3 regions of the Mycobacterium novum genome follow, and region 2 is predicted to be linked to each of the others. Evidence: riboswitches for the same ligand, from Rfam matches in the RefSeq annotation. Region 2 holds a riboswitch; each other region holds the start of a gene.
What was found. A riboswitch is a leader RNA that binds a small molecule or an ion and turns the genes downstream of it on or off. The one in region 2 is predicted to bind S-adenosylmethionine.
Positions count from the first base shown of each region.

Region 1: it holds a riboswitch for S-adenosylmethionine, as region 2 does, so the genes downstream of both, G6N19_RS06035 (hypothetical protein) here and G6N19_RS14310 (bifunctional o-acetylhomoserine/o-acetylserine sulfhydrylase) in region 2, are expected to answer to the same signal.
Region 3: it holds a riboswitch for S-adenosylmethionine, as region 2 does, so the genes downstream of both, G6N19_RS06120 (hypothetical protein) here and G6N19_RS14310 (bifunctional o-acetylhomoserine/o-acetylserine sulfhydrylase) in region 2, are expected to answer to the same signal.

Region 1 is NZ_AP022562.1:1,312,738-1,320,632, forward strand. It holds gene G6N19_RS06030 (hypothetical protein) at 1-721, opposite strand, end outside; SAM riboswitch class IV at 1,179-1,290, shown strand; gene G6N19_RS06035 (hypothetical protein) at 1,393-2,058, shown strand; gene G6N19_RS06040 (TM0106 family RecB-like putative nuclease) at 2,209-5,586, shown strand; gene G6N19_RS06045 (hypothetical protein) at 5,596-5,997, opposite strand; gene G6N19_RS06050 (AAA family ATPase) at 5,994-7,895, opposite strand, start outside.
Region 2 is NZ_AP022562.1:3,084,347-3,092,241, forward strand. It holds gene G6N19_RS14280 (NADH:flavin oxidoreductase) at 1-941, opposite strand, end outside; gene G6N19_RS14285 (bifunctional methylenetetrahydrofolate dehydrogenase/methenyltetrahydrofolate cyclohydrolase) at 1,002-1,850, shown strand; gene G6N19_RS14290 (DUF3017 domain-containing protein) at 1,895-2,137, shown strand; gene G6N19_RS14295 (DUF732 domain-containing protein) at 2,134-2,568, opposite strand; gene G6N19_RS14300 (class I SAM-dependent methyltransferase) at 2,673-3,425, opposite strand; gene metX (homoserine O-acetyltransferase MetX) at 3,422-4,558, opposite strand; gene G6N19_RS14310 (bifunctional o-acetylhomoserine/o-acetylserine sulfhydrylase) at 4,581-5,903, opposite strand; SAM riboswitch class IV at 6,035-6,155, opposite strand; gene G6N19_RS14315 (NADP-dependent isocitrate dehydrogenase) at 6,299-7,895, shown strand, end outside.
Region 3 is NZ_AP022562.1:1,339,867-1,347,761, forward strand. It holds gene G6N19_RS06100 (DUF3320 domain-containing protein) at 1-2,055, opposite strand, end outside; gene G6N19_RS06105 (hypothetical protein) at 2,157-2,624, opposite strand; gene G6N19_RS06110 (chymotrypsin family serine protease) at 2,757-3,536, shown strand; gene G6N19_RS06115 (protein adenylyltransferase SelO) at 3,540-4,967, opposite strand; gene G6N19_RS06120 (hypothetical protein) at 5,595-5,801, opposite strand; SAM riboswitch class IV at 5,832-5,945, opposite strand; gene G6N19_RS06125 (hypothetical protein) at 6,027-6,443, opposite strand; gene G6N19_RS06130 (DoxX family protein) at 6,756-7,118, shown strand; gene G6N19_RS06135 (thioesterase family protein) at 7,134-7,895, opposite strand, start outside.

The DNA.
Region 1 (7,895 bases), 1.8 Mb from region 2:
GCATGGCGTGCATAAGCGAACCCTGGACCGGCGCCTCGTCCCGGTACACCACTAAAGCGCCGGGTATCCGATTTCGCGGCACCGCCACATTCAGGGCGCCGTCCGTGGCGGTGTCATCGACGTCGATGTGCAGGTACAGCGACGATCGGCGTTCCCGATGGCAGCGTTCGATCAGCTCGTCGGCCATGATCTGTCCTTCGTCGCGGTAGCGCGGAATGGCATCGACGTCGCGCGGTTGGCCGCTTTGCTCCATGAGGTACAGCGCCACCACCTGCGGACCGACCACGAACAGCCCAGCGGCCGAGAAGACCGCCGGCAGGCCGGTAAGCATGCCATGCAGGTCAGCATCCCCAAGCGCATTGCTGATCACGTAGTGCAACGCGACACCGCGTCGTTCCAACTCCTGAACGACGACGCCGGCGGTCGCAGCCAGGTAGTCGGCGACGCTCTGCCCCCAAAAGAGTTCCTGGAAGCAGGATTTGTAAACGTCGTCGACCGCAACGGCCGCGATCAACATCAAGTCGCGGTCATCGAGGACGCCGGCCAGCAGTCCCACCCGCTGGCTCAGCGCCGCCACGGATTGTTCTCGCTCAACGTCGGAGAGCGCCTCGAGTTTGTCGGCGCCGGCGACGATGGCGCGGCTCGGCGCGTCCCAGAGGTAGGCCAGGGTAGGGAAATCCCAACCGCCAGCACTTGCCGCCGCGGTCCCACTATCGGTCATCGTTCACCCTTCCGGCGGCGCCGCGGACGGGCGCCCACCACTTGCACGCGCGGTGTGCCGGCTCTTGCCCCGGGGGCACCGTCGGTGGCCGCGCGGTTGCCGAGGCATCGGGTCAGGTCCCCGATCAGCCGTCCACTCCTGAGCCGCCTCCACGGTAACGGGAGGCTGTGACATGTCAGGGCGTCGTGCGCACACCCGCGCTGGGCCTTTCATGACCGGTTCGCGCGACTGATCGGTTTCACCAAAGACAGCCACAACGCCTGGGTGAGCACGACCGACAGGCGATGAGGTGGGCGATTCGCCGAATCGTTGATGCCGTCTACTCGGCCTCGCTGTGCCCTGGCGGGCTACCGACGGCGCGCTCTATTGCAGCCTGGTGTCCAAGCAATACAAGGGATCTTGTCCGCCGGACCTCATAACCGCGCCGTTGTCGGCGTGCCCCGCTATCCTGAAGTGGCTTCATGAGTTGCCGTCGCGAAGCTCCGACTGGACGGCACGCCAACCCCACGCTCGTGGGTGGCTCGGATGACGAAGCGGTCCGCACCAACCGGTGTGGATAAGAGCGCCTCCCGAGCGGAGGCTCGGAACTTGGAGATCTCCATGGCCCCTAACGATGCGCCGGAACGTCCGAGTGCAGATGCGCAGTGCGATTCGTACGGGGAGGCATTGTCATGAGTGAGTACACCCTCGACGACCAGTGGCGGTCGTTCCAGACCTTTATCGCGACGTACGTCGCGGGCATGGTGCACCCCAGGGATGTCTTCACCATCTCCCTGAGATCGGCGGTAATGCCTCCGCTCGTGGAGTTCCGGTGCGATCCCGCGGGTCTGGCCCGATTCAGCGTGGGTCCGTTGTCGTGGAGCGACGACGATGGTGCGAGCGTCCCAGTTCCGCGAGAGAAGATCAATCAGGCTGCCGCGCAGACGGTGCAGGTGCTCCGTGAGCACCAAGATGATCCGCGCGAGTTGCGCCTCAGCGGCAGCGGCCCCGCGAGTTCGGTGGCGGTGCTGGCCAGAAGTGGGTTCATGAACGGCGATACAAGCAACCCCGCCCGCAAAGCGGCCTATGCGATGAGGATGTCAGCCGACGTCGATGTAGATGGTGACGTCATCGATGCAGCGGCCCGGACAGTCGGCCAACGCGTCTTCGAAAGAAGCAGAAATGCCTCGTTCGCATCGATCGCCTTCTCAAACGCGTTGGCGGGACTGCGAACTTGGGTCGATCCCTTCAGTTCGACGCCCAAGACCGGATTCCAGGTGGGCGTCCGTTCGCCGCGAGAAGCCGAGGAAACCGACGCGGCTCGCACCGACGGTCAGCAAGAGGCGCCGGCAACGTGACCAACACAGTGATTACCGGCATCGTGATCCCGCTGGCCCCCTGTTCGGGGGGCTACTACGACCCGACGCACGGGACATGCGCACCTGACGAGCCGGTATATCCGGCGCCGTTCTATCACCGGCACGACAACGCGCAGGGAGGATCACGCGGTGGCTGACCTGATTCCAACCGAACATCTGCTGACCCCGTCCAAGATCACCGCCTGGCTGGATTGCGCGCACTATCTGACGCTGCGCAACCAGGTCGACGCCGGAACGCTGCCGGAACCGAAGTCGACCTTCGGGGAGTTCGCGAGACTATTGCTCGACAAGGGGCTACAGCATGAACAGCAGTGTCTGGAGAGGCGCGAGTCCGGGGACATATCTGTTCTCAGGGTTCCCGGTCGGCGCGAGGGCGAGACGTTCGAGGCGTGGGTGGCCCGCACCGGCAACCCGTTCGACGACGGATGGGACATCATCTATCAGATGCCGTTGATCCACGACGGGGTGCGCGGCATCGCCGATTTCCTGGTGCGCACCGCCGACGGCGGGTACGAGCCGGTGGACGCCAAACTTGCTCGCGCCGAAGCCAAGCCCGGCCACGTGTTGCAGCTCTGTTTCTACGCCGACGCGTTGGAAGCACTCACCGGGGTGCGTCCCGAGCACATGCACCTGTGGTTGGGCTCGGGGAAGACCGAGACGCTGCGGGTCAATGATTTCAGCCCCTACTGGCGCCGATTGCGCAAGCAGCTGACCGAGACGCTGGCGGGCGGACCCGAAGCCGGTACTGTTCCGAGGCCTTGCGCGTACTGCGATTTCTGCGAGTTCAGAACGCTCTGCGATCAGCAGTGGCGCGACGAGGGTGCGCTGAGCCTGGTGGCCGGGATTCGCACACCGGATACCGCGGCCTTCGAGGCCGCCGGCATCACCAACATCACCGCGCTGGCACGGGCCCAGACGGCTGTGGCGGGAATGGGTCCACGGCGGCTGCAGCGGTTGACCGAGCAGGCGAAGCTGCAGCTTCAAGCAGCGTTGCTGGCCGAGTACGAGGCACCCCCATTCCGGCTCATCGAGCCCGGCGAAGATCCGGTGTGGGGGCGCGGGTTCGAGGAACTGCCCCGCCCCGACGACGGCGATGTGTTCCTCGACTTCGAGGGCCACCCGTTCTGGCGGGTCGAGACGGGGCTGTTCTTCCTGTTCGGTCTGCTGGAACGCGACAGAGACGGGCAGTGGCACTACCGCAGGTGGTGGGCGCACGATCTCGAGGCGGAAGCCGCGGCAGCAGCCGAGCTGATCGACTACCTCGCGCGGCGGCGGGCGGCCTTCCCCGAGATGCACGTCTACCACTACAACCACACCGAACGATCGTCGCTGGTAACGCTCGCCGAGAAGCACAACGTCGCGCAGCGGGCGTTGGCGGAACTGATCGAGACCGGCTTGTTCGTGGACCTTCTGCTGGTGGCCCGCAACAGTATCCAGGTCGGCACCGAATCCTACGGCCTCAAAGCCCTGGAGCGGCTCACCGACTTTCAACGCAGCCACGACATCGACAAGGGCGCCGGCGCGGTACTGCAATACGAAGAATTCATGAAACACGGCGGCCAAGCCCGATTGGACCGCATCGCCGTCTACAACGAAGACGATGTGCGAGCGACGATGGCGCTACGAGATTGGTTGGTACAGCACCGTCCGGCTGAGTTGGCGTGGCGCGAAAGCGTCCTCGAACCGGACCCCGGGTTGCCGGAACTCGACGTGCACGTAGAGCAGTTGCACGCCTTCCCCGCCGATACTTCCGAGTACCTTCTCGGTGATCTGCTCGGATACTGGCGCCGAGAATGGTTCGCCTACATCGGGCCGAAGATGGCCAAGCTGCAGGGCGACACCACCGCCCTACGGGACGACCCCGAAGCTCTGACAGAACTACAGTACGTCGGCGAGGTCGAGCGGCTGGGCAAGACCGGGAAGCCGATCACCCCGGGGCTGCGCTTCGTCTTCCCCCCGCAATCGCTCCACCGTTTCCCCTACGACGGCGGAAGTGTCATGTTCGTCGACGCCGAAGGCCAACGGTTCTCTTGCGCGATTGAGAACCTCGACCGCAGGAACCACCTTCTCGACCTGCAGTGGGGCACGAAGGTGCGGGAAGCCGGGATTCTGCCGCCCAGTGTGGTGCTCCTGCACGACTGGATCGGTCCGGAACCGAAGCGCGAGGCACTCTCGGGCTTTGCCGCCCAGCTGCTCGACGGTGCCGACACCAACCCGGTGACAATGGCGCTGCTGCGCCGCGAGCTACCGTGCTTCACCGACGGTGCCGGGCCGCTCGGTGGTCTTTTCACCGACGATCTGGCCGACATGAGGCGCTGGGTGACCAAACTCGACAACAGCTTCGTCGCGATCCAGGGCCCTCCGGGCGCGGGAAAGACTTACAGCGCAGCGCGTCTCATTCGCACGTTGATACTGGAGGGACGACGCGTCGGGGTTACCGCGACGACGCACCACGCAGTCGACCACCTGCTGAAGAAGGTGGTGGAGCTGTTCCGCGACAACGGCGATATCGACAAGCTCAACGCGGTGAAGAAGCCGAAGAGCGGTTCGACATGGGTTCCTGACGGCACCACGGCCGGCAGCAAAACCAAGTGCGCCCGGCGCGATGTAAACCTCGTCGCCGGTACGACGTGGCTCTTCGGTTCGAAGGAGATGCGCAACTCCCCCGTCGATGTGTTGTTGATCGATGAAGCCGGCCAAGTGTCGCTGGCCGACGCCCTTGCGGCATCATTGTCGGCGCGCAATGTCGTTCTGCTCGGTGATCCGCTGCAACTGTCGCAGGTCGCCCAGGCCAGCCACCCCAACGACAGCGGGCGCAGCGTACTGGAACACATCCTCGGCGAGGCCGCGATCATGCCCCGCGATCGTGGTGTCTTCTTGTCGAAGACCTACCGCATGCACCCTGACGTGTGCCGGTTCATCTCCGAGGAGATCTATGCCGGCCAACTCGGCCATGATTCGAGCTGCGAGCAGCAGAACACGGTGGCCGGAACCGGACTGCGCTGGCTGCGGGCCGAGCACCGCGGCAACAGCACATCCTCGGAGCAGGAGGCAGAGCTGATCGCGGCCGAGATCGCTCGGCTGGTCGGCACCATCTGGACCGACGAGGACGGCGACGAAAACCCGCTGACAGTCTCAGATTTCATGGTGGTCGCACCCTTCAACCATCAGGTGCGGATGATTCGAGACCGGCTCGATGCCGACGCGTCGACCCGTGGTGTGGCGGTCGGCACCGTCGACAAGTTTCAGGGCGGTGAGGCGGCGGTGGTGTTCTTCTCAATGACCACCTCCACCGGGGAGGACATCTCCCGAGGCGCCGACTTTCTGTTCTCCCGCAACCGGCTCAACGTCGCGATCAGCCGAGCCCGGTGCCTGGCATATCTGGTGTGCACCGAGGAGCTGCTGAACGCCCGCGCACGCAACGTGGAGGACATGCGGTTGATCGCGACGCTGAATGCGGTGGTGGAATACGTCGAAAGGGGTCATGGTGCTGGCGCGAGCACATGAGTGCCGCTGTCATGTGCCAGCTGTGTCTCCTGCAGCAGGCACCGTCCCCGACCGTATCCCGCTGAAGTATGCGTCCCGAACCGCCGCGCACAACACCCGAACCTCTCCCACCGTCGGCGAAAGCTGGTAGGCGTGTTGGTGGCAGAAGCCGCTCAGCTGGTGCCAGGCGTCGATGAGGACTCCGCCGGCCGGCGTGGTGTCGAGCGACTTAAGTACGGCGAGTTTCGCCTTCTGCGTCCCGACCACCGCCTGCCCCCCGCACAGCACCGCGCAGCGGGCGTCGATCAGCTCCTCCACCGCCTGGCGTGCCAGGAATGCCGCGAGGCGCGCGGAGTTGCCCACTGCCGCGCCGTCCGGGGAGTCCAGCAGTGCGTCGGCCCGCGCGAGCAGTAGTTCGCCGGTGGTGGTCAACGGTTCTCCACGATATCGCGCACCGTCTTGCGGAGATCCGCGACGCTGTTGCGGTCGAGCGCGGCGCCCTTGTGGACGCCCGAAGCGCAGATGGCTATCGTCGGGAAGCGGTGTGGCCGATAGGCTTTCCAGCCGGACACATCGCCTGAGGCGTCCCCGGTCAGCGCCAGCGCCACCCGACTCTGGGTCGTCATCGCCTTCTCCCACTCGGCATCGGACTCGTGGTAGGCCACGCCGGCCTTGGCCCGGTCGCTGAAAAACCGCTGGTGCGCGGCGGCCTCGATCGCCATGCGGAACAGGCCGGGTGCCGCCTTCCGCTTGATCAGGTCATCCAGGTCCTCATCGAAGATCACCGCTTCGGCATCAGCGACGTACCGCTCGGCCGGCAGGTCGTTCTCCTTCACCACGACCACCGACTGATGCTCTCGGGTGACGTCGAGCAGCTGGGCGGGCACCGAGCGGGCGCGGATGGCCGCCGGCAGCCGGTCATCGTGGGAGAAAACGATCACCTGACGGGTCTTCGCAAGCTCAATCAACACGTCGAGGAACCCGCTGATCTTGGCTGGGTCCATCGCCTGGATCGGGTCGTCAAGCACGATAAACCGGAACGGGCTGGCCGCGGTGGTCGCTCGCGGGATGAACAACGCCAGCGCGAGTGCGTGCAGTTCGCCCTGGCTCATCACCGACAGGGCTCCGGCCGGTACCCCGTCCACGGTCCCGTCGATGACGGCGCGGCGGCGGGTGGCCGATCCCTCCAGGGTGATGCTGCCCAGGTCGACGTTGCTCTCATGGCGCATCCGGCCCCAGATGTGCTGAGCTTGGCCCACCATCGGGGCCAGGCGCCGGTCCCGCAGCGTTTCGGCATTGGCGCGCAACCATTTCAGCGCCGCCTTCACACGATCGAGGCGGTCATCGTCGTTGCGGGCCGCGGTCTCCAGCTCGACCCACGCCGCGATCGTGCGGGCGATCGGCGCCCAAGCGTCCTCCAGCTCGGCGGCACGCTGGGCGGCCTCGGCCCGCAGCGCGGACGCGGCCTCAGCCACGTCCAACGCCGCCACCTCCAGGTGGGTCGGCAGGTCGGACAAGCTGTCGGGCGCTGACCGCGCACTCGCCAGTGCATCGTTGAAGGCCGACAGCGCGGGCAGGTCGACTCCCTCGATCGGGGGTTGGCTCGTGACGGTTCCAAAGAATCCGTCGGCCGCCGATCGCGCCCGCGCCAACCGCTGCGCCATCGCCTGATATTTGATGGTGCTCGCGTCGGCTTCCTTCAGCCGTTCCTTGGCTGCCGTCCGCCAGGCGGCGTCGATAGTTCCGGTCTCGCAGACCGGGCAGACGCCGTCACCGATGTCGGCGTGCAGATGCAGCGCCTCGCGCAGCAGGGCCGCCCGTGCGGTCATCACCTTCATTGCGGCATCGGCCCCGGCCACATGGTCATCGATCGCAGCCCGCAGCTCGCCTGCCACCTCGGTGGCTTTGACCGGCTCGGGGACGATCAGTGCGGCCAGTGACCGCAGCTGTGCGATGGTGGCCGCCTGCGCGGTGTTGGTGCCCAGCGTCGTCGCCGTGATCGCCTCGAGGTCGTAGGGCGTGCGCGCGGTCAGTTTCTTGACCTGCGCCGCACGGGGGTCCGACGAGCTGTCCAGGGTCTTGCGCAGTTGGGTCCGTGCCTCGTTGGCGGCCTTGCGTGGCCCGCTTAGCTGTTTCTCGGCGTCCTTGAGCCGGTTGTCGGCGTCGGCGATCAGGTCCAGTCCGAGGAGGCGGTTGAGGGAGTCGTAGAGCGCCGACGGTGAGTCCTCCAGACGGCCGCCGAGCTCGTCGTAGGACATGAGCGGACGGTGGGTCTCGAGCGCCTGGTCCCAGCCGAGCGCGGTGACCGGCTCACGCTTTTGCCCTTTGAT
Region 2 (7,895 bases):
CGGGCGTCGTCCAGCAGATAGGCGTCGTGGTACGGGTACTCGCGCAGGAACTTGTTGCCCGTCATCCGCATGCCCCAGCGCAACGGGGGCGGGAAGACGTTCGCGAACTCCTTGACCGGGGCATGCCCGCGGAACAGGTACATCGGGTTGACCAGCGAGCTGCCGGCGGTCAGCTCGAGGGCGTCCAGGCCGCCGTCGTCCTGCAGCCACTTGGCGGTGGTCAGCGACTCGTCCAGGCTGATGCCGCCGCGCACCCCGTCGGACATGTTGAGCTTCGCCGTCACGGCGATCTGGCCGGCGCCGTCCTTCTCGACGGCCTGGCGGACCGCCTGCACGATTCCGCGGGCCACCTTGGCCCGGTTGCCCAGCGAGCCGCCGAACTCGTCGGAGCGGCGGTTGATCAGCGGCGACAGGAACGAGCTGGCCAGATAGTTGTGACCGAGGTGGATCTCGACGGCGTCGAAGCCGGCGTCGACGGCGCAGCGGGCGGCGTCGGCGTGCTGGGCGATGACTGCGTCGATGTCGTCGCGGGTGGCCTTCTTGGCGAACCTCATGCCGATCGGGTTGAAGAACCGTACCGGCGCCAGCGCGCGGGCCTTGTTGGAGCGGGCGTCGGCGACCGGGCCGGCGTGGCCGATCTGCGCGCTGACCGCCGCACCCTCGGCGTGTACGGCCTCGGTGAGCCGGCGCAGCCCGGGCAGGGCCTCCGGGCGCATCCACAGTCCGTCGTCGGAGGTGCGGCCGCCGCGGGAGACCGCGCAGTAGGCGACGGTGGTCATGCCCACCCCGCCGGCGGCCGGCAGCCGGTGGTAGGTGATCAGGTCGTCGGAGACCAGCGCGTCGGGGGTGCGGTTCTCGAAGGTGGCGGCCTTGATGACCCGATTGCGCAGCGTGATCGGGCCGAGCTTGGCCGGACTGAAGACGTCGGGAGCAGCAGGCATTCCCGGAGCTTAACCCCGACGGTGACGTCGGATCCGGCGGGGAATGTCACAATGTCCGGCGTGGGTGCGATCACGTTGGACGGCAAGGCCACGCGCGACGAGATCTTCGTCGACCTCAAAGCCCGGGTGGACAACCTCGCCCGGGCGGGCCGCATTCCGGGGCTGGGCACCATTTTGGTCGGCGACGACCCGGGCTCGCACGCCTACGTGCGCGGCAAGCACGCCGACTGCGCCAAGGTCGGCATCACCTCGCTCCGCCGCGACCTGCCGGCCGACGTCAGCGCGGCGCAGCTCGACGACACCATCGACGAGCTCAACGCCAACCCGGAGTGCACCGGTTACATCGTGCAGCTGCCGCTGCCCCGCCATCTCGACGAGAACGCCGCGCTGGAACGCGTCGACCCGGCCAAGGACGCCGACGGGCTGCACCCGACGAACCTGGGCCGGCTGGTGCTGGGAACCCCGGCGGCGCTGCCGTGCACGCCGCGCGGGATCGTGCACCTGCTGCGCCGCTACGACGTGCCGATCGCCGGCGCCCACGTGGTGGTGATCGGCCGCGGGGTGACCGTCGGGCGCCCGCTGGGCCTGCTGCTGACCCGCCGGTCGGAGAACGCCACGGTGACGTTGTGTCACACCGGAACCCGCAACCTGCCGGAGCTCACTCGCCAGGCCGACATCATCGTCGCCGGTGTCGGGGTGCCGCATCTGCTCACCGCGGACATGGTGCGTCCCGGGGCGGCCGTCGTCGACGTCGGCGTCAGCCGCACCGATGCCGGACTGGTCGGCGACGTGCATCCGGACGTGTGGGAGGTGGCCGGTCACGTGTCGCCCAACCCCGGCGGGGTCGGCCCGCTGACCCGGGCCTTCCTGCTGACCAACGTCGTCGAGCGGGTCGAGAGCGGACTGTGACGCGCGCGGACGTCCGCCGGCTGGTCGCCGCCCAGTGGCCGATCATGCTGGTCGGGCTGATCTTCGTGGCGGCGTTCGTGTTGGCCGGCGCGAACTTCTGGCGTCGCGGCGCCCTGCTGATCGGGATCGGCACCGCGGTGGCCGCCGCGCTGCGGCTGGTGTTGTCCGAGGAGCGGGCCGGGCTGCTGGTGCTGCGGGACCGGGGACTGGACTTCGCGACGATGACGACGGCCGCCACGGCGATGGTCTATATCGCCGCGACCGTCGACCCGCTGGGAACCAGTTAGGCGGCGGGGATGACCGGAATCGCCGGAATCGCCGGGATGCCCCCGGTCAGACCGGGGATGCCGACCGACATCCCCGGGATCTGCGGCAGTTCCGGAAGCTGGCCGCTGGCCAGCTGCGCCAGCATCTGCGGGCAATAGGCCTGCACCGCGATCTCGGTGAACAGCTGCGCCATCTCCGGCGACATGGCGGGCCCGCCGCCCAGTGCGGTGACCGGGGAGGCCACCGAGGCCGCGGTGCCGGCCGGCTCGGTCAGCATCGGGCAGACGGACTGGCCCAGCTCCGCGGTCGCGGCCGGGTCACCGACGGGCACGCCCGCCCCGGCAAGATCGGACAAGAACGAGGTGTCGATCGGACTCGCCTGCGCCGGCGCCGCGGCGCCGATCAGGCCGGCACATATCCCCAGGCCGGTCAGGGCCACGAAGCGTCGCATTATCTCCCCCGTCTATCTGCCCGGCGCCGAGCGGCACGGGGACTGGTGGTTGAAATTCTGCATCAAAGGGATAACGCCGACGAGTCGGCCGGGTCACGGTTTGCCTACGACGGGTCCAGCGTGGCCCGCACGCACACCGTGATGTAGGGCAGCGCCAGCCCGGTCGAACCGACCAGCGCCGGATGGGTGGCCAGCAGGTGGCGGACCTGATCCAGCGTCTTGGTGCGCACTGCGTCCGGTGAGGTGATGCAGTAGCTGCGGGAGGCGACCAGGTCGATCAGCGCCTGGGGAGTCAGGTAGTTGGTCCACTCCAGCTGGTGGTGTTCGATCGCACCGAACGGCGCCGGCAGTGTCACGCCGCCGTCGACGGCGTCGCGGGCGTCTTCGCGGCCGATGATCTCGCCGAGTTCCTTGACCCAGCCCAGCCGCTCGTCGCGGGTGTTCCACACCAGGCCCAGCCGGCCGCCCGGGCGCAGCACCCGGATCAGCTCGGGGATGGCCCGTGCCGGGTCGAACCAGTGCCAGGCCTGCGCCACCAGCACGGCGTCGACGCTGTCATCGGGCAGCGGGATCTGCTCGGCGGTGCCCAGCAGGGCCGGGGTCTGCGGCAGCGAGGTCTGCAGCACTTCGAGCATCTCGGCGATCGGGTCGACGGCCACCACGTTCAGGCCGCGCTCGACCAGCCGGGTGGTGAGCTTGCCGGTGCCGGCACCCAGATCCAGCACGTCGGCGGCGTCCGGTGGCAGCAGCCAGTCGATCGCCTCCGGCGGGTAGGACGGGCGGCCCCGTTCGTAGGCGGCCGCCTGCGAGCCGAACGACAGCGATCGATCGTGCCGGGGCTGCCGCGACCGGTTCACCGCCGGTGCACCCCCGCCGAGTCCGCCAAGTCCAGGGTCTGGCGGATCAATTCTCCGACGCGGTCGGTCTCCAGCAGGAAGCCGTCGTGGCCGTAGTCGGACTCGACCACTTGCAGGCGCGCGCAGCCGGGTAGCAGCTCGGCCAGCTCGGCCTGCAGGCGCAGCGGATACAGCCGGTCGGAGGTGATCCCGGCGACCACGGCCGGTACCGGGCAGTCGCGCAGGGCGGCGGCGACCCCGCCCCTGCCGCGGCCCACGTCGAAGCCGGACAGCGATTCGGTCAGCGTGACGTAACTGCCGGCGTCGAACCGCGCCACCAGCTTGCCGCCCTGGTGGCCCAGGTAGCTCTCCACCGCGTAACGCGGGTCCGCTGGGTCTTCCTCGGCCTGCGCTCTGTTGCCGAATCGCCGGTCGAGTTCGGCCTCGCCGCGGTAGGTCAGGTGCGCGATGCGCCGGGCGATCGCCAGCCCGCTCTCGGGACTGCGGCCGGTGCCGTGGTAGTCGCCGCCGCACCAGTCCGGGTCGGCCTTGATCGCGGCGATCTGGGTGCTCTGGGTGCCGATCTGGTCGGCGGTCGCCCGGGCGCCGACGGCCAGCAGCAGGCCGGCGCGCACCCGGTCCGGGTGGCCGATCATCCACTCCAGCCCGCGGGCGCCGCCCATCGAACCGCCCACCACCGCGGCCACCTCGGTGATGCCGAGCGCGGCCAGGGCGGCGATGTCGGCTTCCACCTGATCGCGAATCGAGATGGCGGGAAACCGTGAGCCCCAGGGTTTCCCGTCGCGGGCCAGCGAACCCGGGCCGGTCGATCCGCGGCAGCCGCCCAGGGCGTTGGTGGCCACCGCGCACCAGCGGGAGGTGTCGATCGGGGCGCCGGGCCCGACGATCCCGTCCCACCAGCCCGCGGTGGGATGTCCGGGCCCGGCCGGCCCGGTGACATGGGAGTCCCCGGTCAGCGCGTGCAGCACCATGACGACGTTGTCGCGACGCGGCGACAGCTTGCCCCAGCGCTGCACGGCGATATGGACGTCATCGAGCACCGCTCCGCTCTCCAAGCGCAGCGGGCCGATGCCGACCGTGCCGGTCTCTCCCTCGGCGGGCAGCACGTGGGTCGAGAATTCCGAAATCGTCACCGTGGCCTCTTTGACAACCGCCTCAACGAGCCGCCAGCGCAGACGATTCGCCGAGCTGTGTTGCGGCTGCGGCGAACCCGAGTTCCAGGTCGGCCAAGATGTCATCGATGCCTTCGATGCCGACCGCCAGCCGGACCAGGCCCGGGGTGACGCCGGTGGACAGCAATTCGTCTCCGGAGAGCTGGCTGTGGGTGGTGGACGCGGGGTGGATCACCAGCGAGCGCACGTCACCGATGTTGGCGACGTGGCTGTGCAGCTGCAGCGCGTTGACGAATGCCTTGCCGGCCTCGATACCGCCGGCCACCTCGAACGAGAGCACCCCGCCGACCCCCTTCGGGGCGAGCTGCTGGGCCCGCTCGTACCACGGTGAGCTGGGCAGCCCGGCGTAGTTGACGCTCAGCACGTCGTCGCGGGCGGCCAGGAATTCCGCGACCCGCTGGGCGTTGGCGACGTGACGCTCGACCCGCAGGCTCAGCGTTTCCAGGCCCTGGGCGATCAGGAAGGCGTTGAACGGCGAGGCCACCGACCCGTAGTCGCGCATCAGCTGGGCACGGATCTTGATCGCGTAGGCCGGCGGGCCCAGGTCGGCGTAGACCAGGCCGTTGTAGCTGGGGTCGGGGGTGGTGAACCCGGGGTGGCGACCCTGGGTCCAGTCGAAGTTGCCGCCGTCGACGATCACGCCGGCGATCGCGGTGCCGTGGCCGCCCAGGTACTTGGTGGCCGAGTGCACCACGATGTCGGCGCCCTGGCTGATCGGCTGGATCAGGTACGGGGTGGCGATGGTGTTGTCGACGATCAGCGGCACGCCGTGCTCGTGCGCCACCGCCGAGACACCCGGGGTGTCGAGGATGTCGATCTTGGGGTTGGAGATGCTCTCGGCGTAGAACGCCTTGGTGTTCGGCTGGACCGCCGCGGCCCAGGACTCCAGGTTGTCGGGGTCCTCGACGAAGCTGACCTCGATGCCCAGCTTGGGCAGCGAGTAGCGGAACAGGTTGTAGGTGCCGCCGTACAGTCGCGGGCTGGCCACGATGTGGTCGCCGGTGCCGGCGAGGTTGAAGATCGCGAACGTGCTGGCGGCCTGGCCGGCCGACAGCAAGGTGGCGCCCACCCCGCCCTCGAGCGCGGCGATGCGTTCCTCGATGACGGCGTTGGTGGGGTTGGTCAGCCGGGTGTAGATGTTGCCCGGCTCGGCCAGCGCGAAGCGGGCCGCGGCCTCGTCGGTGTCGCTGAACAGGTACGAGGTGGTCTGGTAGATCGGCAGGGCGCGTGACCCGGTTTCCGGGTCACCGGCGTGGCCGACGTGGATCTGCTTGGTCTCGAACGACCAGTTGTTACCGGCGGTCATAGATAGATGCTTTCTGAAGAGAAGTGTTGTCGCTGGGGCAGGAGAGGTGTCAGCGACGACAACAACGGTCTGATCGGCGCAAGGAGGCACGCATCAGGTTCCCCTGTCTACTCGGGGGGCCCGTTGTGGCGGACCCGCGCTTGCCGCGTAGCCGGCGGTGGCTACTCAACCCGGTCAATCACCCGGGGCACCCCACCGCGGTTGGAGGGTTGCCGGCCAGCAAGCCGGGGCTTCGCGCTGGCACTCATGACCGCTTGGCAGCCTATCGCATCTATCGGAGGTGCCGCCACCTGCTCACCGGCCGGTGGCCGCCGTTGGCCGGTACGCGATACTTGAGGCCGCCGTGTACCACGCGGAACAACAGACATACGAACCCTGACGCCGGGAGAACAGCCATGTGCGCCGACCAGCCGACCATCATCTACACGCTGACCGACGAGGCGCCGCTGCTGGCGACGTACTCGTTCCTGCCGATCGTGCAGGCCTTCACCGAGCCCGCGGGCATCGACGTCAAATCCAGTGACATCTCGCTGGCCGCGCGCATCCTGGCGGAGTTCCCCGATGTTCTCACCGAGGAGCAGCGGGTGCCCAACAACCTGGCCGAACTCGGGCGGCTGACCGAACTTCCCGACACCACGATCATCAAGTTGCCCAACATCAGCGCGTCGGTGCCGCAGCTGGTCGCCGCGATCAAGGAACTGCAGGGCAAGGGCTTCGCGTTGCCGGACTATCCGGCCGACCCCAAGACCGACGCCGAACGCCAGACCCACGACCGCTACGCCAAGTGTCTGGGCAGTGCCGTGAACCCGGTTCTGCGCCAAGGAAACTCCGACCGTCGTGCGCCCAAGGCGGTCAAGGAGTACGCCCGCAAGCACCCGCACAGCATGGGGGAGTGGTCGCAGGCGTCGCGCACCCACGTGGCCACCATGCGCCACGGCGACTTCTACCACGGCGAGAAGTCGATGACGCTGGACCGCGCCCGTGACGTGAAGATGGAGCTGAAAACCAAGGGCGGCAAGACGATTGTGCTCAAGGAGAAGGTTGCGCTGTCCGACGGCATGATCATCGACTCGATGTTCATGAGCGTGCGCGCGCTGCGCGAGTTCTACGAACAGGAGATGGAGGACGCCCGCAAGACCGGCGTGATGTTCTCGCTGCACGTCAAGGCCACCATGATGAAGGTCAGCCACCCGATCGTGTTCGGCCACGCCATCAAGGTGTTCTATAAGGACGCATTCGCCAAGCACCAGAAGCTCTTCGACGACCTGGGCGTCAACGTCAACAACGGCCTGGTCGACCTGTACGACAAGATCGAGACGCTGCCGGCCTCCCAGCGCGAAGAGATCATCGAGGACATGCACGCCTGCCACGAGCAGGGTCCCGAACTGGCGATGGTGGATTCGGCCAACGGCATCACCAACTTCCACTCGCCGTCGGATGTCATCGTCGACGCCTCGATGCCGGCGATGATCCGGGCCGGCGGCAAGATGTACGGCGCCGACGGGCGGACCAAGGACACCAAGGCGGTCAACCCCGAATCCACTTTCGCGCGGATCTACCAGGAGCTGATCAACTTCTGCAAGACCCACGGCCAGTTCGACCCGGCCACCATGGGCACCGTGCCCAACGTCGGCCTGATGGCACAGAAGGCCGAGGAATACGGCAGCCACGACAAGACCTTCGAGGTCCCCGAGGCCGGGATCGCCGACATCGTGGACCTGGACACCGGTGAGGTACTGCTGACCCAGAACGTCGAGGCCGGTGACATCTGGCGGCTGTGCACGGTCACCGACGCCGCCATCCGCGACTGGGTGAAGCTGGCCGTGGAGCGCGCGCGGATCTCCGGCATGACGGTGGTGTTCTGGCTGGACACCGAGCGTCCGCACGAGGCCGAGCTGCGCAAGAAGGTGAAGGCCTACCTGGCCGACCACGACACCGAGGGCCTGGAGATCCAGATCATGCCGCAGGTGTGGGCGATGCGCTACACCCTGG
Region 3 (7,895 bases), 1.7 Mb from region 2:
GTCGGGTTCGGGTGCCGGGTCGGTGTAGGCGGTCAGCGGGGTCTCGATCAGGTGGCGCACCAGGGTGTTGTCGGCCAGCGCCGCCCAAGATTCGTCGAGGTCTTTCCACAGCGGGAATTTCGCGAACTGCAAAATCGCCAGGTGCACGCTCTCCTCGACCCGGAACGGTACACCGGCGGCGACGATCGCGCGACGCACCGCCTCGAACGTGCCCGCCAGGTCGATACCGGAGGCATCCCCAGCCGGATTGGCCAGCTCCGGGATCTCCAAACCGAAACTGAGCCGCAGCTTTTCGATCAGGCAGTAGTTTGGGGTGGAGATGCCGGCTTCGTCGATGGACAGCACATAGCGAGCGCCGCGATTGGTGGTGGACAGGGCCACCGGCACCAGCACCACCGGGGAGCGCAGCTCGCGATCACCGAAGCGCCAGTTGAGCATTCCGAACGCCAGGTAGAGGTTGTTGGCGCCGGTCTCCTGGGTGATGGTTTTGGCCTTGTACGCCAGGTTGCGCAGCCGAGTTTTGTACGCCGCCTCGGTGACATCCAGGTAGGCGCTGTGTTTGTCGGCCAGCAGCAGAGTGCGCTCAGCCTCGGGTAGGTCCCGGCCGTAGCGGATGCCGCGCGCCGCATCCACACTGCTGACTTCGTCGGAGGCCAGCAGTCCGATGCGGGCACCGGCGTTGATGGCGTCTTCGAAACGGGCCAGCGCCGGGCCGGGCACCGCCAGGGCGAATCCGGCGCGGTCGGTGTAGTTGATCAGCCGGTTACGCAGGCTCAGATCCAGCAGCGCGTTCTTCCACTGCCGCACCCGCTCGGGCACGACATCCTGTGGCACCTGCTGGACGGTCTCGGGGCGCACGTACGGGACGATCGTCGGGCCGGCGGCCGGCTGATATTCGATGACGGTGACGGTGCCGGCCCCATCGATGGCATGGCTGGGCAGCGGATAGATCCGCCCGGCACGCGCCCGGCGAATGTCGGTGATACCCAGGATGTTCGACAGATCCGCCTGGCACTTGGCCCGGGCGGCGGCGGTCGCGGCGCCGAAATCGCCGGCTTGCGCGCCGCCGGTGAGCAAAGTGGTCTCCACCAACCGGATCTGGTCCAGGTCGACCAGGTTGACCACGTCGATGGCCTCGGTGGTCGACACGGTGGGCAGTGCGGATTCCGCCCGCCAGTAGCCGAGGAACGCATGCCCGTTCAGCATCCAGATGGTCGAGTTGATCCCGGCCTGCTCCAAGACCGCGGCCATCGTCAAGGTGGTGTCCAGGCAGGTGCCGAGCCGGCCCTCGAGCACCTCGGCAGGGGTGCGGACCTTCTGACCGTCCAGGCCCCAGCTGGCCGGCGGTTCGGCGTAGCGAATGTCCTGAGCGCGCATGGCCTCAAAAACAGCGTGGGCGATGGCGTCGACGCGGACCGGGTCGTCACTCTGGTAGCCGTCGAGGGCCGAGCTGCCGGTCAGCGCCTGCAGCCGGTCGGAGACGGTGAGCATCACGGCGGTCACGGCCGCGGAATTGGGTTGAACGTGGGCGGCCAGCATCTCTAAAGCCAGCTGCAGCGGGTGGGCCTTCCACTGATTACCGGCCAGGATCGTGACGTCTTTTTCGGCACGGGCCAGCTCCCGGCCGGCGGCATCGGTCAGCACGGCACGGATGGCGCCCGGCCGCGGGTCGTCAACGGCGAGCATCGACGCCGCATTCAGCAGCAGGGCGACGTCGCGCAACGTGGTCGGGGCGTGGGCGGCCAGATCGACGTGAATCTCCTTCGGGCCGCCATGGGAGCCGCCGGCGCTAGTGACCTCGAGTTGTAGTACCGCACCGCGCAGTTCCTCACCGGCGTTGTCGATCGCGATGTGGTCGATCACCGGGATGCGGCAGTGCGCCATCGGGTAGCTCAGGTCGGTGACCGCGTGAATCTCGATACGCGGGGATGCGACCGGTGCCGGTTCGGTCACCGGTGCCGGTTCGGTCAGCGGTGCCGCATCGTCCGGCTCCGGCTTGGCGTGCCTGCCATAGGGCACCTGATTCGGCTGTGCGCTGTGGTCGGCATCGGTCACCGCGAGCTCCTTGAGGCAAGGCGACACCAACGACGCCGGTGTCGCGTTGGCAGCAGCCTAGATGCTGCTTACGACACCGGAGCCCGAGGTGACCGGCTGCGTCACGCCACCCGCGGCAGATCCTGCTCCGCGCTGTGCTCCCGCGGCGCCGTCCCACGCGCCCCCGGCGCCCACCCGACATACGTCAGATACAGCCCCAGCAGCGCGAACGCCACATACACGACCCGCCACAGGTTCACCGCACCCATCCAGTCGGCCGGAACCGACAGGACCGTCGCCGGAAACGCCACCAGCAAGAACCCCTTCACCGCGGTCAGCCAGCCCAGCGCGGAGACGCTGAACGCCGCCACGCCGCGCCAGTACGGGTGCAAGGCGATCACCACCAGGCCGGCCAGCAAGGTGAACGCGCCGGCCACCCACGACCAGAGCCAATCGTCGCCGACCTCGGCGAGGCGCGTCCACAGCTCCGAGCCCTGCACGGCAGCAGTCAAGCAGAGGACGGCCAAGAACGGGCCGACCACCCGGGCGAACATCCGAGTGGTGTTTTGGGATTGAATCGAGGTACTCATCGTTTCGTCCTTCCCGAGCGTCCCCCTTAACCGCCATTGTCCTCCCGAAATCGCGGTTATGCCGCGATCTGGCAGGCCCTCGGTACAGTCGACCCATTCCACCGCGTCAAGCATCCCGGGAGCACACCTGACATGGCCGCCTCCCGCAAACGTCCCCTCAGCGCCCTGATCACCCGAGTGACCATCGCGGTCGTCGTCGCAGCGATCCTGGTGGCCACCATCTGGGCCAGTCGTGCCCACCCGGTGCGCAACCCCATCCCGATTCCGGCGGCCAAAACGATCGGACCCGGCATCGGCATCAACGTCACCCCCACCGACGGCTCCGACAACATCAGTTGCACAACAGGATTTCTGGTGCACACCAAGGACAACCGGCCGGCGCTGCTATCCGCCGGGCACTGCAACAAGCCCGGCGGGCCCGCAGCGGTGGCGATTCGTCACGGCGGGCTCTACAAATATCCGGTCGTCGGCACCTTCACCGAAACCATCTACGACGGCAACGACTGGAACGACTTCGACATCGGACTGATCGACCTGGACCGTCCCGGCAAGATCCCGTTGACCTCCGAGATCGACGGGCATCCGGTGGTCGGCCTGGCCGAGCGCGTCGAAATCGGGGAAACCGTCTGCCATTTCGGGATCCGCAGCGGCGGCGCGATGTGCGGGCCGGTGGTCGCCGGCGAGGAGAACAAGATCCGGTTCGCTGCGACCGCCAAGTGCGGCGACTCCGGCGGGCCGGTCTACCGAATCCGGCCCGACGGCGCGATCGAGGCGATCGGGATCTTCACCGCGGTGTCCAACGGCGACTACTCCGAGCCGACCTGCGACGGACCGCACATCTACTCCGTCGCGCAGCTGATCAAGCCGTGGCTGAACGCGTGGGAGCTGACGCTGGTGACCGCGGAACCGTAGTGCTCACGTCCCGCAGAACGTCCGGTAGTCGCCGAATTCCGGCGGTGCTGGGGCGGCGTAGTCGGCCAGGCCGTCGCGCTCGTCGTACGGCTCGGCCAGCACCTCCAGCAGCTTGCGCACCGGCACGAGATCATCGCGCATCGCGGCGGTCAATGCCTGTTCCACTAGGTGATTGCGCGGAATGTAGACCGGGTTGACCCGATCCATCGCGTCGACGTCAGGTTGCAGGGCCTGCCAGCGTGCCAGCCAGTCATCGAAGACCGGTGGCAGCGCAGCGGTGTCGCCGCGGCCTGCCCGCGCCAGGTTCCGGAAGAACGAGGTGTAGTCGACGGCGTTGTCTTTCATCAGTGCCAGCGTCTGATCGATCAGCGCGGCCGCTTCCACGCTGCCGGTCAGCCCGAATTTGGCCAGCATCCCGGCCGACCAGTGCCCGTGATAGCGCGGCATGAACCCTTCCAGGGTCTCCACCGCCGTCGACAGTGCCAGCTCCTCGGTGGCGGCCAGCAGCGGCAGCAGGGTCTCGGCGAAGCGGGCCAGGTTCCACTGCGCGACCAGTGGCTGGTTGCCGTAGGCATAACGCCCGGCGTAGTCGATGGAGCTGAACACGGTCGCCGGGTCGTAGGCGTCCATGAACGCGCACGGCCCGTAGTCGATGGTCTCCCCGGAGATCGTCATGTTGTCGGTGTTCATCACCCCATGTACGAAACCGACCAGCATCCACTGCGCCACCAGCGACGCCTGTGCCTCGACCACGGCTTCAAACAGTGCCAGGTAAGGGTTTTCGGCCTGCGCTGCCTGCGGGTGATGCCGGGCGATGGCGTGCTCGGCCAGCCGGCGCAGCAGTCCCAGATCGCCGGTGGCGCGGGCCTGCTGGGCGACGAGCTGGAAGCTGCCCACCCGCAGGTGGCTGGCGGCAATGCGGGTAAGTACCGCCCCAGGCAGCTGCGTTTCACGTTGCACTTGGGCCCCGGTGGCGACGACAGCCAGTGAGCGGGTGGTGGGAATGCCCAGGGCGTGCATGGCTTCGCTGATCAGGTACTCGCGCAGCATCGGGCCGACGACGGCCAGCCCGTCGCCGCCGCGGGCGAACGGGGTGCGCCCGGAGCCTTTGAGATGGATGTCGCGGCGGTGATCGCCGGCCAGCTCGCCGAGCAGCAGGGCGCGCCCGTCGCCGAGCAGCGGGACGTAGTTGCCGAACTGGTGTCCGGCATAGGCCTGGGCGACCGGGGTGGCGCCGTCGGGAACGCTGGTGCCGGTCAACAGCTTCAGGCCGTCCGGGCTGCGTAGCCAGTCGGGGTCGAGGCCGAGTTCTGCAGCCAGCTTTTCGTTGAGTACCAGCAGCTTCGGGTCGGCCGGGGTGGCGGCCTGCCAGGGTTGCGCGAGCTCGGGGAACTCGCGGGCGAAGTCGGCGGTCAGGAGCGGGGGTGCCACTCCGCCAGCCTACGGGGAGATCGGTCGCCGTCCAGGTTCGTGCCACATCCACCACTTCCGTACCTGCGCCGTCAGGGTGTGTGAGGTGTGGATCGGATAGCCGTGGCGATATCGCGACGTGGGCTACCCGCGCTGCGCGGCGCCGAGCTGGTGGTAGTTCGCGGGGTCATTCTTTCAGAGGGCACCGACACGGTCGGCTCACCGGCGGGCTCGCGCGCCAGTGCTTGCTTTCGCCGCTCCTCACCCTCGGCTACCTGCTGCAAGATCTCGCGCCGCCGCTGCTCTTGCGCCGCACGGATTCTGTCGGCACGCGCTGACGCATACGATCTGTGCCACTCCCGTTGCGGCTGAGGTTCGCCGATCCAGCCCCGTTCGGCACTCATTGGGCCTCACTCGGATTCGCAGGCCACAGCCTGGCGCGTAGTTGTCGACGCCTCTCCGCTCGCACCTCAACCTGCCGCTGCGCAGCAGCTACCCCGAGATGCAGATATTTGAGCTCAAGCCGGCGCAGCTCTTTTGCCGCAACCAGGGTCAGGTACGGGTTCCCGTACTTGCGCCTGGCGTAGGCCAGCAACTCGGCATCGCTGAGGCGGCCGAGCCGGTCACGGTACGCAGGCCGGACATACTTCACGTCCGCCTCGCTTTCGACAGGTGGCTCCACCTGGCCCGCTTAGAACCGTCCGGGCCGTATGCGCGCAACCACGCCCGGTGGTGGGCGTCGGCGTCGGCGCATTGTCGGCGGTGCCGTTCGATGTCGTCCGGATCGGTGGTTGCCGGCCAGAACCCGAATTCGGCCACCAACTTTCGCAACAGATCCCAGTCCAGTTCGGACATATCGCCTTCCCGGCGGTGCCGCACCCGGGCATCCACCCCTTGCGCGCTGATCGCGCGCCGGCTCTTCCCCTGGGGCACCGTGCGGTGGTGGCGCGGTTGCCGGGACGACGGGCCAGGTACCCGAACTGCCGTCCACTCGTGAGCTGTGTCGAGCATAGCGGAGCACACCGACGTCGGCGATCCTGCGGCGGTGGCGTCGGTCAGGAGTGAACTGACCGATCCAGGTCAACGGGACTTCCCGACCACCGCCGCCCGTATCCCATGCAGCATGTCATTCGTCGCGACAACGTGTAAGCGCGTCCCGATCACCAATGCCCGATACACACTCCCGTGCAGCCCAGGAAAAGCCGCGTAGGACCGGGCGTGCACGCAGGTGCCACCACCCGGCGCGTCGCTCAGCTCGAAGTGCAGCCGATACCGCGAGAAGCGGTGCCGCCCCGTCAAACTCAGCCGCTGTTCCTCGACGCTCTCTGCCACGTCGAAGCCGGCCCGCGGTTGCGGGCCGAGCAGTGCGACAAGGGGGTTGCGCTCGGCGCCGCGCAGCAGGGACTCCACGTACCACCGCAATCCATGCCACACGGCCCGCCGCGGCGCATCCACCCGTACCGTGTGCTCGTCGATGTAGGGCAGGTTGTCGGTCATCTCAGTCACCCCCGCTTCTTTCCATATAGTGTGCCGAATTCAGCGGATGCCAGACAGCAGGCCTGCTCGGCCACCGCGGCCCGGGCGTGGCGGGAAAAGATACGGAAATCGCGGGCCAGCGCGAGCTGCGGGCCCGCGCCATACGCGTGTCCGCGCGCCGCGGCGATGTTGGGAGAGCCCAACCGGGCTCTGGTAGTCGCTCATGCCTTGTAGACGATCCCGCGGCACCGAATGTGACACCGCCGGATCGTCACACACGGCAGCCTCCGTCCGTCCTACGTAGAGACACCTCATACGGGAAGGACCGAAACCATGAACACTGCACTGTGGGCCGCCCAACTGACCTTGGCCGCGGTATTCGCCGCGTCGGGGGCCGCCAAACTGACCATGGCGCGCGATCGCTTGATCGCCACCGGCCAGACCGGGGTGGCGATGTTTCCGATGCCGGTGGTGCGCTTCACCGCGGCGATGGAGCTGCTGGCGGCGGTCGGACTCGTGGCGCCGGGGCTGACCGGGATCGGGACGGTGTTGACGCCGCTGGCCGCGCTGGGGTTGTGCGTGGTGATGATCGGCGCCGCCTGGGCACATTCGCGGCTGCATGAGCCGTGGAGCGTTCTGGTCAACGCGACGATGTTCGGGTTGGCGGCCTTCGTCATCGTCGGCCACCTGCTCTGATCAGTGCCGGAAAGCTCAGACCACCAGCGTCTGCGTCGCCAGGCCCGCCGGCCCGGCGGGATCGAAGACCGTCGTCTGGGTGAACGCCCCCTGCCCGGGCGTGACCAGGGTGCGCGAGTCCATTCCGACCCAGTGCCCCACCGGATCTCGGTGCAACACCACGGTGAAGTCGCAGTTGATCGCCGGGTGCTCGGCCGGCGGGGCGCAAGCGCTGATCCCGCTGCCGGAATCCCCCACTGTCAGCACCCGCTGCCAAGGCGTCATCGCCTCGCCGGCGACCAGCGCCACGTTCGGGCGCGCCCAGGCCCGGGCCGGGCCGTACCCGGCGAAACCGCCGTCCAGAAAACACCAGTCGATCGCCGACAGGTATCCGCCGGCATGCCATCCGTCGGGAAAGGTGAACGTCTGCGCGGTGGGCTCGGCCCCGCCCGGTGCGGGATCGGGGGCATCGGCCGGAAAGTCCGCCGAGGCCGCCGCGATCCGCCAGGCCCGCCCGATCAGCACCGTGCGCCCGTCGGCCTGGGCGGTCGCTTGCAGCAGCTGCACCCGTTTGCCGGTGCGGATCTCCTCCACCGCGATGCGCAGCGGTGCCACCGGCACCGGAGTCAGGATGTCGATACTGACTCGCCCCAGCCGGTGCCCGTCGCGGGGCTGGTAGCGCTCCATCTCGCGGGCCAGCAGCGCCGACGGCGGCCCGCCGTGCTGGCTCGCGGCGCTCCACGGCCCGCCGGTCAGCGGTGAGCTGTCGAACTGTCCGGGGCCGGTCTGGGTATAAAA